One region of the Vibrio neonatus genome, then DNA from elsewhere that is predicted to be linked to it. Evidence: predicted binding sites of a transcription regulator. Region 1 holds the regulator's gene; the other holds the start of a gene.
What was found. Region 1 encodes PurR, which represses purine synthesis genes. Its sites were predicted from a motif close to TNANGNAAACGTTTNCNTNA; they were not measured.
Positions count from the first base shown of each region.

Region 2: purE (5-(carboxyamino)imidazole ribonucleotide mutase) is a predicted target of PurR. The motif match lies at 4,544-4,563, and genes of this name have one in related genera.

Region 1 is NZ_AP024885.1:1,666,912-1,672,508, reverse strand. Features, by position in the region: gene OCU38_RS07685 (alpha/beta fold hydrolase) at 1-703, shown strand, start outside; gene OCU38_RS07680 (putative signal transducing protein) at 773-1,099, opposite strand; gene OCU38_RS07675 (TVP38/TMEM64 family protein) at 1,127-1,813, opposite strand; gene purR (HTH-type transcriptional repressor PurR) at 1,971-2,987, opposite strand; gene torD (molecular chaperone TorD) at 3,151-3,801, opposite strand; gene elyC (envelope biogenesis factor ElyC) at 3,886-4,653, opposite strand; gene cmoM (tRNA uridine 5-oxyacetic acid(34) methyltransferase CmoM) at 4,832-5,597, shown strand, end outside.
Region 2 is NZ_AP024885.1:2,697,401-2,702,997, reverse strand. Features, by position in the region: gene def (peptide deformylase) at 1-505, opposite strand, end outside; gene dprA (DNA-processing protein DprA) at 615-1,745, shown strand; gene OCU38_RS12605 (DUF494 family protein) at 1,748-2,221, shown strand; gene OCU38_RS12600 (DNA topoisomerase family protein) at 2,241-2,792, shown strand; gene OCU38_RS12595 (5-(carboxyamino)imidazole ribonucleotide synthase) at 2,867-3,982, opposite strand; gene purE (5-(carboxyamino)imidazole ribonucleotide mutase) at 3,987-4,472, opposite strand; gene OCU38_RS12585 (L-threonylcarbamoyladenylate synthase) at 4,656-5,213, shown strand; gene hemF (oxygen-dependent coproporphyrinogen oxidase) at 5,217-5,597, shown strand, end outside.

The DNA of each region.
Region 1 (5,597 bases):
AATTTGGTTTAAGCAAATTAAAGCGTACCGCGAGCACTTTAACGTACTCTTGGTAGATTTGCGCGGGCACGGTAAATCCAATACCTTGTTCCAAGATATCATCAGTAAGCGTTATACCTTTGAGTCAGTGACCAAAGATATTTTGCACGTTTTGGATCATCTTAAAATCAAATCCGCACACTTTGTGGGAATGTCTTTAGGCACCATTATTGTACGCACATTGGCAGAGCTTGCCTCAGAGCGTGTTAAGTCTATGGTGCTTGGCGGCGCTGTGACGCGCTTTAATACGCGTTCGCAAATCTTAGTGAAAATGGGCGATTTGTGTAAGAATATTATCCCGTACATGTGGTTATATAGTTTGTTTGCTTGGATTGTGATGCCGCAAAAAGGGCAAGTTGAATCTCGGTTGATGTTTGTACGAGAAGCCAGAAAGTTATGTCAAAAAGAGTTCAAACGTTGGTTTAAGCTGGCAGCCGATGTTAACCCGCTAATGCGCTACTTTAGAGACAAAGAGCTTGATATTCCGACTCTATATTTAATGGGTGACAAGGACTACATGTTCATCAAGCCGGTAAAAGAGATGGTCTCGGTTCACCAAAATAGCCAGTTGGTAGAAATAGAAAATTGTGGCCATGTGTGTAACGTGGAAAAGCCTCAAGAGTTCAATGACAAATCTATCGAATTTATTCGTTCACAAAGCTAGATGTCGCAAAGTTAGAGGTATCAAAGTTAGAGGTATCAAAGCTAAATATTGTACTCAATAATTAGAATACTAAACCAATATCGCTTCATCAGTGGTGCTAGCGCCACATTGCCAGCATAAGGCAAACTGCCCCTCATTTATTTCCCCACAATCATCACAGCGCCAATTTGAGCTGTGATTGTGTCTATCTTCAAATTCTGCAATCAGGGCTTTGGCTTGTTGTTGCTTGTGCTCGTCGACTAACCACAAATAGGGCAGGCTAGAGTCATCCATTGGCAGTTCTCCTTGCAGGCCAAACAACCCTTCTCCGCGCACTTCTACCTGAATGCGATGACTACGCAAAAGCTCACATAAAATATGAGCTTGAGGCGGATTTTGCGCAACGTATAACTTCATGAATATCCTTTATATTGCGATGATGGATTAAGCAGGGCTAGAGCCGTTTTGTGGTCGAATCTTACCCATGATCCATTTAGCAATGAGCGGGAATAAACCTAACAGAGCAAAAGAGGCCAATACGGTAGGCGAAACAATGCCGGATAAGCTGTCTATTTCTGCCAGTTGCGTCCCGGCGTTTAGATACACCATAGTCCCTGCTAGCATGCCAAGTTGGCTAAATACATAGTATTTCACAACCGAGATAGGGGTTAGCCCCATTAATAGGTTAATCAGGAAAAACGGAAATACGGGTATTAAACGCAATGAGAATAGATAAAAGGCGCCGTCACGCTCTACGCCTTTGTTAATGGCATCAAGTTTAGCTCCAAACTTAGCTTGTACCCAGTCACGCAGAAGGTAGCGACTACTTAAAAAGGCTAAGGTTGCGCCAATGGTGCTGGCAAATGAGACCAATAGTAAGCTCGTCCAGAAGCCAAACAGTGCCGCGCCAAGTAAAGTCACCACAGCAGCGCCAGGAATGGAAAAGGCCGTAACAAATACGTAGCCAATAAAGTAGATAGCCGCTGACAATACGAAATTATTTTCAATATGCGTATTGAGCGCTAATTGCTGAGCTTTGGCGTTTTCTAAAGTGAAGTACTGACCGAAGTTGATGCCGAGTAATACAATCGCTGCAACTAAAATTAGCCCGATTATCAATTTCTTATTCATGAGTGCGTCCTTATCATCCTGAGTAAGTATAGAGACAGGATCAATAATAGGAAACTTTCATCACTTGCGTATTTTATTTGATTTATTCTCAGCAGGTACAAATAAAAAAGGCTAGAAATCATTAAGATATCTAGCCTTATTCAATTAAATGGTCATGTTAACTAGCGTTTAGGTTTCTCACGCTTGAGCGCTCTACCAACTCTGGGTGCATTTCAAAAATGCGGCGGTCATGCTCTTTGTTTTTAATGCGCTCTAGCAAGATCTCAAAGGCGGTTTTACCCACGCGACGTTTTGGCTGATGTATCGTGGTAAGAGGCGGCGCAAAATAGCCGGCTAAATCGATATTATCGTAACCAATTACAGAGATATCTTCTGGAACGGCAATGCCATGTTGAGTCAGACGGCTAATTAAACCCAGCGCCATGATATCGTTAAAGCAGAAAATAGCCGTGGGGCGTTCACTTTCTGCAAGAGCGACCAGTTTATCAGCTGTTTCAACTGCGGTATCACATTCAAAGTTACCTTCAAAAATGAAATCGTCGTTGTATGGGATATTAGCTTGAGCCAATGCTCTTTTATAGCCAGACATACGCTCAATACAAGCAAGCTTTTCAGTTTGACCAGTTAAACAGCCAATTTTCGTATGTCCATTTTCAACCAGATATTTAGTGGCAAGGTAGCCACCTTCTTCTGAGTTATCAATGATCTTGTCTGCAGAGGAGGACTCGGGGCCCCAATCCATCACCACTTTAGGAATGCCTGGGTGAGAATCTAGCATTTCACGTAGCTCTTCGGTTAAGTCAGAGCACATTACTAATATTCCATCTACGCGCTTTTCGGCAAGCATACGAATGTAATCGCGCTGCTTTTCGTACAGTCCGCCAGTGTTACATAAGATCAACGTATAGCCTTGACGGTAACAGTAACTTTCTACGCCATCGACCACTTCCGCAAAGAAGGGGTTAGTGGATTGAGTTACCAACATGCCAATGGTTCTAGTGGTGTTGCATTTTAAGCTACGAGCAACCGCACTTGGCGCATAGTTGAGCTCTTTTACAGCTTCCATAACACGTTCTTGTGTTGTTTCAGCCACAAAACGTGTTTTATTGATAACGTGTGAAACTGTAGTGGTGGAGACACCAGCCAGTTTTGCGACGTCTTTTATGGTTGCCATAGGAGACCTTGTAAATATAAGTAATGATTATAAAATGCGTTGAATTATTGAGTAATTTGCACTCAAAATCACATTGCAAACGATTGCGGGGGAGTCTAGCCATAAATGATGAAACTGACAACGCATTTATGACGATAATGTGAATCTATTTTCGGTAACTGAGCTATTTTTCATTACTGAGATAACGACAATCAATTTCACAAAATTTAACTAACAGTTCAGCGACCGCAGAATAGAAACCAAATTCATCATATTTAGTGCAGTTTGCCGAAAATTGTGGAATCCAATTCAGTAAATGTTGCTCAATGAATGACTTCTGTTCACTAAGGGCCGCTTCTAGATGTGATTCCATTTCTAGCGCGTTTGAGCGCATGATTAGATTGCCAATAAAGTCGAGTTCAACAGCCAGATGATCGGCAGGCTCGTTAAAGCATTTATCCACTTCAATGCCATGCTCTAACATAACTTGCGTCATCTGCTGAGCAGGGGTGCCATTAAGCGCCTTGTTTTCGTCAATATAAACAGAGGCGCAGGGCTGGGCAGTTTGTTTGTCAGAGGCTAAAAATAAGTCGTAGAAATTAGCGGATAATTCAAGCTGAGCATTCGGGCGCAGTTGCAGTCGCTCAAGAGCACCCAGTAAGCGTTTAGCGGCTGTGGCTAGGGTTTCATTTTCGGCTAGACCATTAATGAAACCCCTCACTTCAGGGGTTTGATAGGCAATCAGTTCGTCTTGGGTCAGCTCTTTAGAAAATAAGCTGGAAAACCACCAATAAATTTCTGCCCGCTGTTCATTAAACTGCTTGAGCTCTTGCATTGTTTAACCCATAACTCGTTAGCAAACTACAACACCAGCTTCTAAGTTGGCGAAAATATAGACGTTCACTAAATTATGAGTCACTTATTTGCTACTGACAAGATCTCGTATGTTTTTCCACCACTTACCCATGGTTTCATGCCAGTAGCGCTCTGTTTGCTCTAGGTATCGTGCTTGCGGGGTGTACTTTTGCCACGCTTGATTAATATTGGATTGGGCTAAGTAATTGGTTGGGGCAGGAGTAGGGTTTAGACCGGCGCTGTGAAACTCGCGTAGGGCGCGTTCCATATGGCTGGCCGAAGTAACCAGTGACATATGCTTTTCACCGACAAAGCCCGCAGCTTGTCTGGCTTCTTCCCAAGTATCTTGCGCCGTTTCTAATAAAATAATATCTGACTTAGCCACGCCTAACGCTAATGCCACCGTCGCCATCATTCGTGCTTGGCTCATTTCTGAGCCGCCATCATAGCCAGATAAAATCAATTTTGCGCCGGGATACATGCGCAATATACGAATGCCTTCACTAAGGCGCATTAACGCGGTGCGACTTAATTCAGAGGTTGGCGGAATTTGCGGATCAATCACATGCCCACTGCCTAGCACCATGACATAGTCTAAGCTTTCTGCTGGTGGTAAAAAGGCCGTGTATTTGCGCTCTAATGGTTTGAGCAACGAGGTAGATACAGGCTGGAATGAAATAGCAAAAATGGACGCTAATGAAATAAAAATAAAGATACAGCCAGACTTATGCTTGCGGGTAAACATCACCAGCGCTAGGCCAAAGAAACCGATAAGTAGCATTGCAGGCAGTGGCATAAGGAAGGCAGTAATGATTTTTTTCAATTCAAACATATTGGGTTAAACCATTTCCTAAGTTCTGTAGGGTAAATTGGTGTCACGAGTTAAAATGTCGTGTTTTTGGTCGGTTTTTTAGTCGATCGGAGGGGCAAATCGACAACCGCTCTTTATTCTTGACGTCCTTGTGACACAATACGAAACTCACTCAAATAACATCATACATTAATTAAAAGTGACACAAGATCGTAATTTCGACGACATTGCCCACAAATTTGCCGAAAATATTTATGGCTCAGACAAAGGCAACATCCGTCAGACTATCGTCTGGGAAGATTTGCAGCAAATCATAACCCAAATAGCAGGCCATGCAAAACCTCTCACCATTCTGGATGCGGGAGGGGGCTTAGCACAAATGTCGCAAAAGTTGGCCGAGCTTGGTCACAATATTATATTGTGTGATGTCTCTAGCGAAATGCTCTCTTTAGCTAAGCAAGAGATTGCACAACAAGATTTGCTAGAGCAGTATCAGTTTATTCATGCGCCAATTCAAGAACTGGATCAGCATCTTAAACAGCCAGTGGATCTGGTTTTGTTTCATGCGGTCATGGAATGGCTAGCAGATCCTAAAGACGTATTAGAAAAGTTGATGCAACATGTGCGCCCCGGCGGCATGGCGTCAATCATGTTTTATAACCACCATGGATTGGTAATGAAAAACGTAATATGTGGCAACATCCCACATGTATTGCAGGGAATGCCCCATCGTAAACGATTTAAGTTGCAGCCGCAGAAAGGGTTATTACCCGAAGACGTTTATCGCTGGTTAGAAGAATGCGACTTACGCATTTGTGGAAAATCAGGGATTCGCTGCTTTCATGACTATATTGGATTTACCCAATATGTGGGCGATTATAGTCAAGAAGAACTGATGCAGCTTGAACGACAATTATGTAGAACCGAACCTTATCTTTCTCTAGGAAGATACATACACGTATGGG
Region 2 (5,597 bases), 1.0 Mb from region 1:
TTCTTTCGTTGAAGCGCTTAATTTTTTCTAGCTTGTCTTTGATGCGTTTACGTTTCAGTGGAGAAAGGTAATCAACAAAGAGTTTACCGGCTAAGTGGTCCAACTCATGTTGTACACAGATGGCAAGTAAATCGTCTGCTTCAAAGGTAAATTCGTCGCCGTTACGGTCTTGTGCTTTTACCGATACTTCCGCGGCTCTAGGTACAAGAGCACGCGCACCGGGCACAGATAGACAGCCTTCTTCAATACCGTCTTCACCGCGCTTCTCGGTGATTTCTGGGTTGATCAATACCAAAGGCTCATCGCGATTCTCAGAAAGATCGATTACCACGATACGTTTATGAACATTAACTTGGGTAGAAGCTAAGCCAATACCTTCTTCTTCGTACATGGTTTCAATCATGTCGTCGATGTGTTTTTGGAGTTCAGGCGTAAAATCTTCGACTGGTTTTGCAACCGTACGAAGGCGATCATCAGGAAAGGTTAATACTTGTAATAAAGACATAATCACTCAAAAAAGTTGAACTGCGCCGAAAGAATCTCAGCTACTTGTGACAATTTTAGTCATTTTGGTCTTCAAATAACAGCACCAATATAAATCGATGAGAATAACGATGACAGAACAACAGATAATAGCTTGGTTAACCTTGTCGATGACGCCTCGTTTAAGTGGGGTTAAGCTGCAAAAAATCATTGAGTTTACCTCTCCGTTAGAGCTCATCAATTTATCTAAAAAAGAGTTATTCGACTTAAAATTTACCGATTTACAAGTTCGCCATTTAACAGACAAAGCCAACGCCAATGTTGAACGTTGCTTAAACTGGCTGAGCAAAGACGGTAACCACTTGCTGATCTGTGAAGATGACAGCGCTTATCCTCAGTTATTAAAAGAGATCCCATGTTATCCGCCATTGTTGTTTGTGCAGGGTGAGGTATCGGCTTTAAGTTCCAATCAGATTGGCGTTGTAGGCAGTCGCAATAGTAGCCAAGACGGTTTGTACATTACGCGTCAGTTTTCTGCGGAGTTAACGCAACTTGGGGTGACGATAACCAGTGGGCTTGCTTTAGGTGTCGATGGGCATGCTCATCAAGCGTGTCTTGATCATAAGGGGACGACAGTTGCGGTGTTAGGTAGTGGTTTTGACTACCTCTACCCAAAACAGCATCAGCGTTTAGCTGAACGCATTAAAGCGAGTGGCGCATTGGTGTCTGAGTTTCCTCCTTTTTATCCCCTTAGAGCGTATAACTTCCCTAGACGAAACCGAATTATTAGTGGTTTATCGGTAGGAGTGTTGGTCGTTGAAGCGGCGGCGAAAAGTGGTTCTCTGATTACGGCTCGATTTGCTTTAGAGCAAGGCAGGGATGTGTATGCCGTCCCAGGCTCTGTGCTCAATCCTAATGCGATGGGCTGTAATAACCTGATTCGAGATGGAGCGGTGCTAGTACGCAGTGCACAAGATATTATCCAAGAGATGAATGGCTTGATTGATTGGTCTCAGACCGAGCAACAAGGTTTGGGTTTTCATGCTCAATTGCCAGCAAAAAACAGCGAAAGATGCGCGTCAGAATCAGATTTAAATCAAGGTTTACTTAATCTATTGGGAGATAAGCCAACAGCGGTTGATTTTTTGGCACAAAGCACCCATTTACCCATTAATCAGGTTATGATGCAGTTATTAGAACTGGAGCTCAAAGGACTCGTGGCTTCAGTAGGTGGTGGTTATATTAGATTAAGGGGGAGCTGACTATGATGGATATTCTTATGTATCTATTTGAGACGTATATTCATAGCGAGAGCGATTTGAACGTCGACCAAGATGAGCTTGAGCAAGAACTCCTTCGCGCAGGTTTCCATCAAAATGAGATCTATAAAGCGTTAAACTGGCTTGAAGACCTTGCAGCTTTGCAAAGTGACGATTCAAGTCAAAATATAGCGACTAGCTCAGCGACTTCAATCCGAATTTATTCTGAGAAAGAGCAACAAAGAATAGACACTCGTTGCCGAGGATTCATTTTGTTCTTAGAACAAATTGAAGTGCTAAACCCAGAGCTTCGTGAAATGGTGATTGATCGCGTCATGGGGCTTGAAACTCGAGACTTACAGCTAGATGACCTGAAATGGATCATCTTAATGGTGCTGTTTAATGTTCCGGGCAATGAAAGTGCCTACAACACAATGGAAGAGTTACTTTACTCGACCGATCACGGCATTTTGCACTAAGTCATGCTAGATAAACGCTATGAGTAAAATTAATCATCAACTTTTTTCTGCGGAAGGGCATGCTTTAGAGCAATCATGTCCTAATTGCGGTCATCCTCTACAAATGCGTCATGGTAAGCATGGAGCGTTTTTGGGATGTAGCAATTATCCTAGTTGTGATTACATAAAATCATCACATCAGGCTTCAGGGCAGATTATTAAGCCATTGGGTGTACCTTGCCCTAATTGTGGTGATGAATTGGTACTTAGACAGGGCCGTTATGGCATGTTTATTGGTTGCTCTGCTTATCCCGATTGCCACTATATTGGCAGTTTAGATGAGCCAGAAGATCACAGTGTCGAATCCTTTGTTTGCCCAGAATGCCATAAAGGGCATTTGATTGAGCGTAAATCTCGATATGGGAAAGCATTTTATGCCTGTGATCAGTACCCGAAATGTCAGTTCTCGATCAACAGTGAGCCTAAGCAAGGTAAGTGCCAAGAGTGTGGTTTTGAATTGTTGATGGTGAAGAAAAGCGGAGATAAAAGCAGTGTGATATGCGCCAGTCGTAAGTGTCAGGCAAAACAGTGATTTAAGACTAAATAATAAAAAAGGAGGCGATTGCCTCCTTTTTGCCGTTTATAGGCTGTGTTTTCTATAGCCGGTTATTTTTGATGCAGTGCAGGGAAGGCACTTGCATCTAACCACTGTGCGATATCTTGTAATTGTTGTTGCAGATCCGCAGGGCTATTGCCACAAACATTAATGTGCCCCATCTTACGTCCAGGACGTTTATCCTTGCCGTACCAATGGATATGAGCTTGTTTCATGCTCAAAATCTCTTGTGCAAGAGTATCTTCACCCAGAATGTTAATCATAGCAGTAGGACGCAGTGCTTCAGTGCTACCTAGCGGTAGTCCACAAACGGCGCGCATATGATTTTCAAACTGACAGGTTTCAGCACCTTGCTGTGTCCAGTGACCAGAGTTGTGAACGCGAGGAGCAATTTCATTGACCATCAATTGCCCTTTAACATCGAAGAACTCCAATGCTAAAACACCCACATAATCTAAACACTCAGCAACGGCAGTAAACATTTGCTTCGCTTGAGCTTGCAGTTGTGGCTCGTCAATTGCGGTTGATAGGCTCAACACACCATCGGTATGCACGTTTTCTGCTAATGGGTAGACAGCGATTTCACCGTGTTGATTGCGAGCGCCAATTAAAGACACCTCACGATCAAAGGCAACAAATTCTTCAGCAATAATTGCCTGCGCTGCCGAAGAGGCAATGCACTGTTCCATTTCTGCCCAGATAGCATCAACTTGTGAGGCTTCTTTTAAACGCCATTGACCTTTGCCATCGTAACCGCCTAGAGTGCTTTTTAACACCATAGGTAAACCTACGTATTCAATGGCTTGTTCGAAATCTTGGCGAGTACGAATAAGCGCATATTTCGCGTTGGCAACGTTTGCTTTATCGAGCAGTGCTTTTTCAATGCGGCGATCGCCACCGGTTTTGATTGCAGTCGCACTTGGCAAGAGTTTGCCGCTCGCCTGACAAGCATCCAAAACAGGATGAGGAACATGCTCAAATTCAGCCGTAATCACATCAGCTTGCTCAATCGCAGCTGCCAGTCCACTACCTAGTTTGGTTTGAGTGATGGGCTCAACAATAGACTCACTGTTGACATCAAAAGCGATAGTTTTGATGTTCAGTGGAGCGGCGGCTAGAGCCATCATGCGCGCTAGTTGTCCAGCACCTAAAACTAAAACTTGCACAGTATTAATCCTCCGCTGGGTTCGGATTAGCCAGTACAGTGTCAGTTTGTTCTTTACGGAAAGCTTCTACTTTTTCCATTACTTCAGGAACGTGAGTACCGATAATTTGCGCCGCTAAGATACCAGAGTTTGCTGCACCTGCTTCACCAATTGCCAGAGTGCCTACCGCAATCCCTTTTGGCATTTGTACAATAGAAAGCAGTGAATCCATACCTTTTAAAGCGCGAGACTGAACAGGAACGCCAAGCACTGGAAGGCTAGTAAATGCCGCACACATACCAGGAAGGTGCGCCGCGCCGCCAGCGCCAGCAATAATAACTTTAATACCACGTTCTTTTGCACTAGAAGCATAGTCTGCTAGTAGTTGTGGAGTACGGTGAGCTGATACAACTTTAGTTTCGTAGCTAACACCGAATTGGTCGAGCATTTCAGCAGCTAACTTCATCGTTGGCCAATCTGATTTAGAACCCATAATAATACCGACTTGCATGTAACGACTCCTAATTTAACTAGTAGAGATTTAGATACTGATTTTGCGCGCATTATACGGTTATTTTTTGAATAGGAAAACGTTTGCGTCGCTTTGTTTTGCTGATTTAAAGGAAATGCTTACCAGTCACGAATAGAATTTGTAAACTAAGGCAAAAGATAGTGTAGAGAGGATACTCAAGGAATGATGCTAATTGAGCAAGCTGTCGGGGCGCTTCACCAAGGAAAGGTTATCGCTTACCCCACAGAAGCCGTGTTTGGTGTTGGGTGCGATCCCGATAATGAACAAGCCTTACAGGCGTTAATTGAACTAAAACAAAGAGACCCAGCAAAAGGGTTGATTTTAATTGCGGCTAGCTTTGAACAGCTACTGCCGTATGTAGATATAAGTGAACTTTCAACTGAACAGCTTGAAGTGGTATTCCAAAGTTGGCCGGGCCCTGTGACATGGGTTATGCCAGTGAGTAAGAAAGTACATCAGTTAGTGCATGGGCAGTTTGATAGTGTTGCGGTAAGGGTGACAGATCATCCTTTAGTGCAACAGTTATGCATTGAATTTGCCAAGCCAATTACCTCGACCAGTGCCAATTTATCGGGATTACCTCCCTGTTTAAGTGCCGAAGAGGTCGAGAGTCAACTTGGTAATGAAGATGTGTTTATTGTTAAAGGTGCGGTCGGTGACAGAAGTAAACCGTCAGAAATTAAAGACGCCAAAACATTACAAATATTAAGACAAGGGTAAACAATGACACAGGTTGATAAAGAAGCCGTAAAACGCTTTTTATTGCAATTGCAGGACAATATTTGTTCTGAATTGGAAAAAGCGGATGGGGATGCAACCTTTGTTGAAGATGCATGGCTACGAGAGCAGGGCGGTGGTGGCCGAACTCGAGTCTTGAAAAATGGCGCTGTTATCGAACAGGGTGGAGTAAACTTCTCACATGTATTCGGTGACAAAATGCCAGCCTCTGCGACGGCTAATCGTCCAGAGCTAGCGGGCAGAAAGTTTGAAGCTATGGGTGTTTCTTTGGTTATTCATCCAAAGAACCCTTATGTACCGACTTCTCACGCCAATGTACGTTTCTTTATTGCTGAGAAAGAAGGCTGTGAACCTATTTGGTGGTTT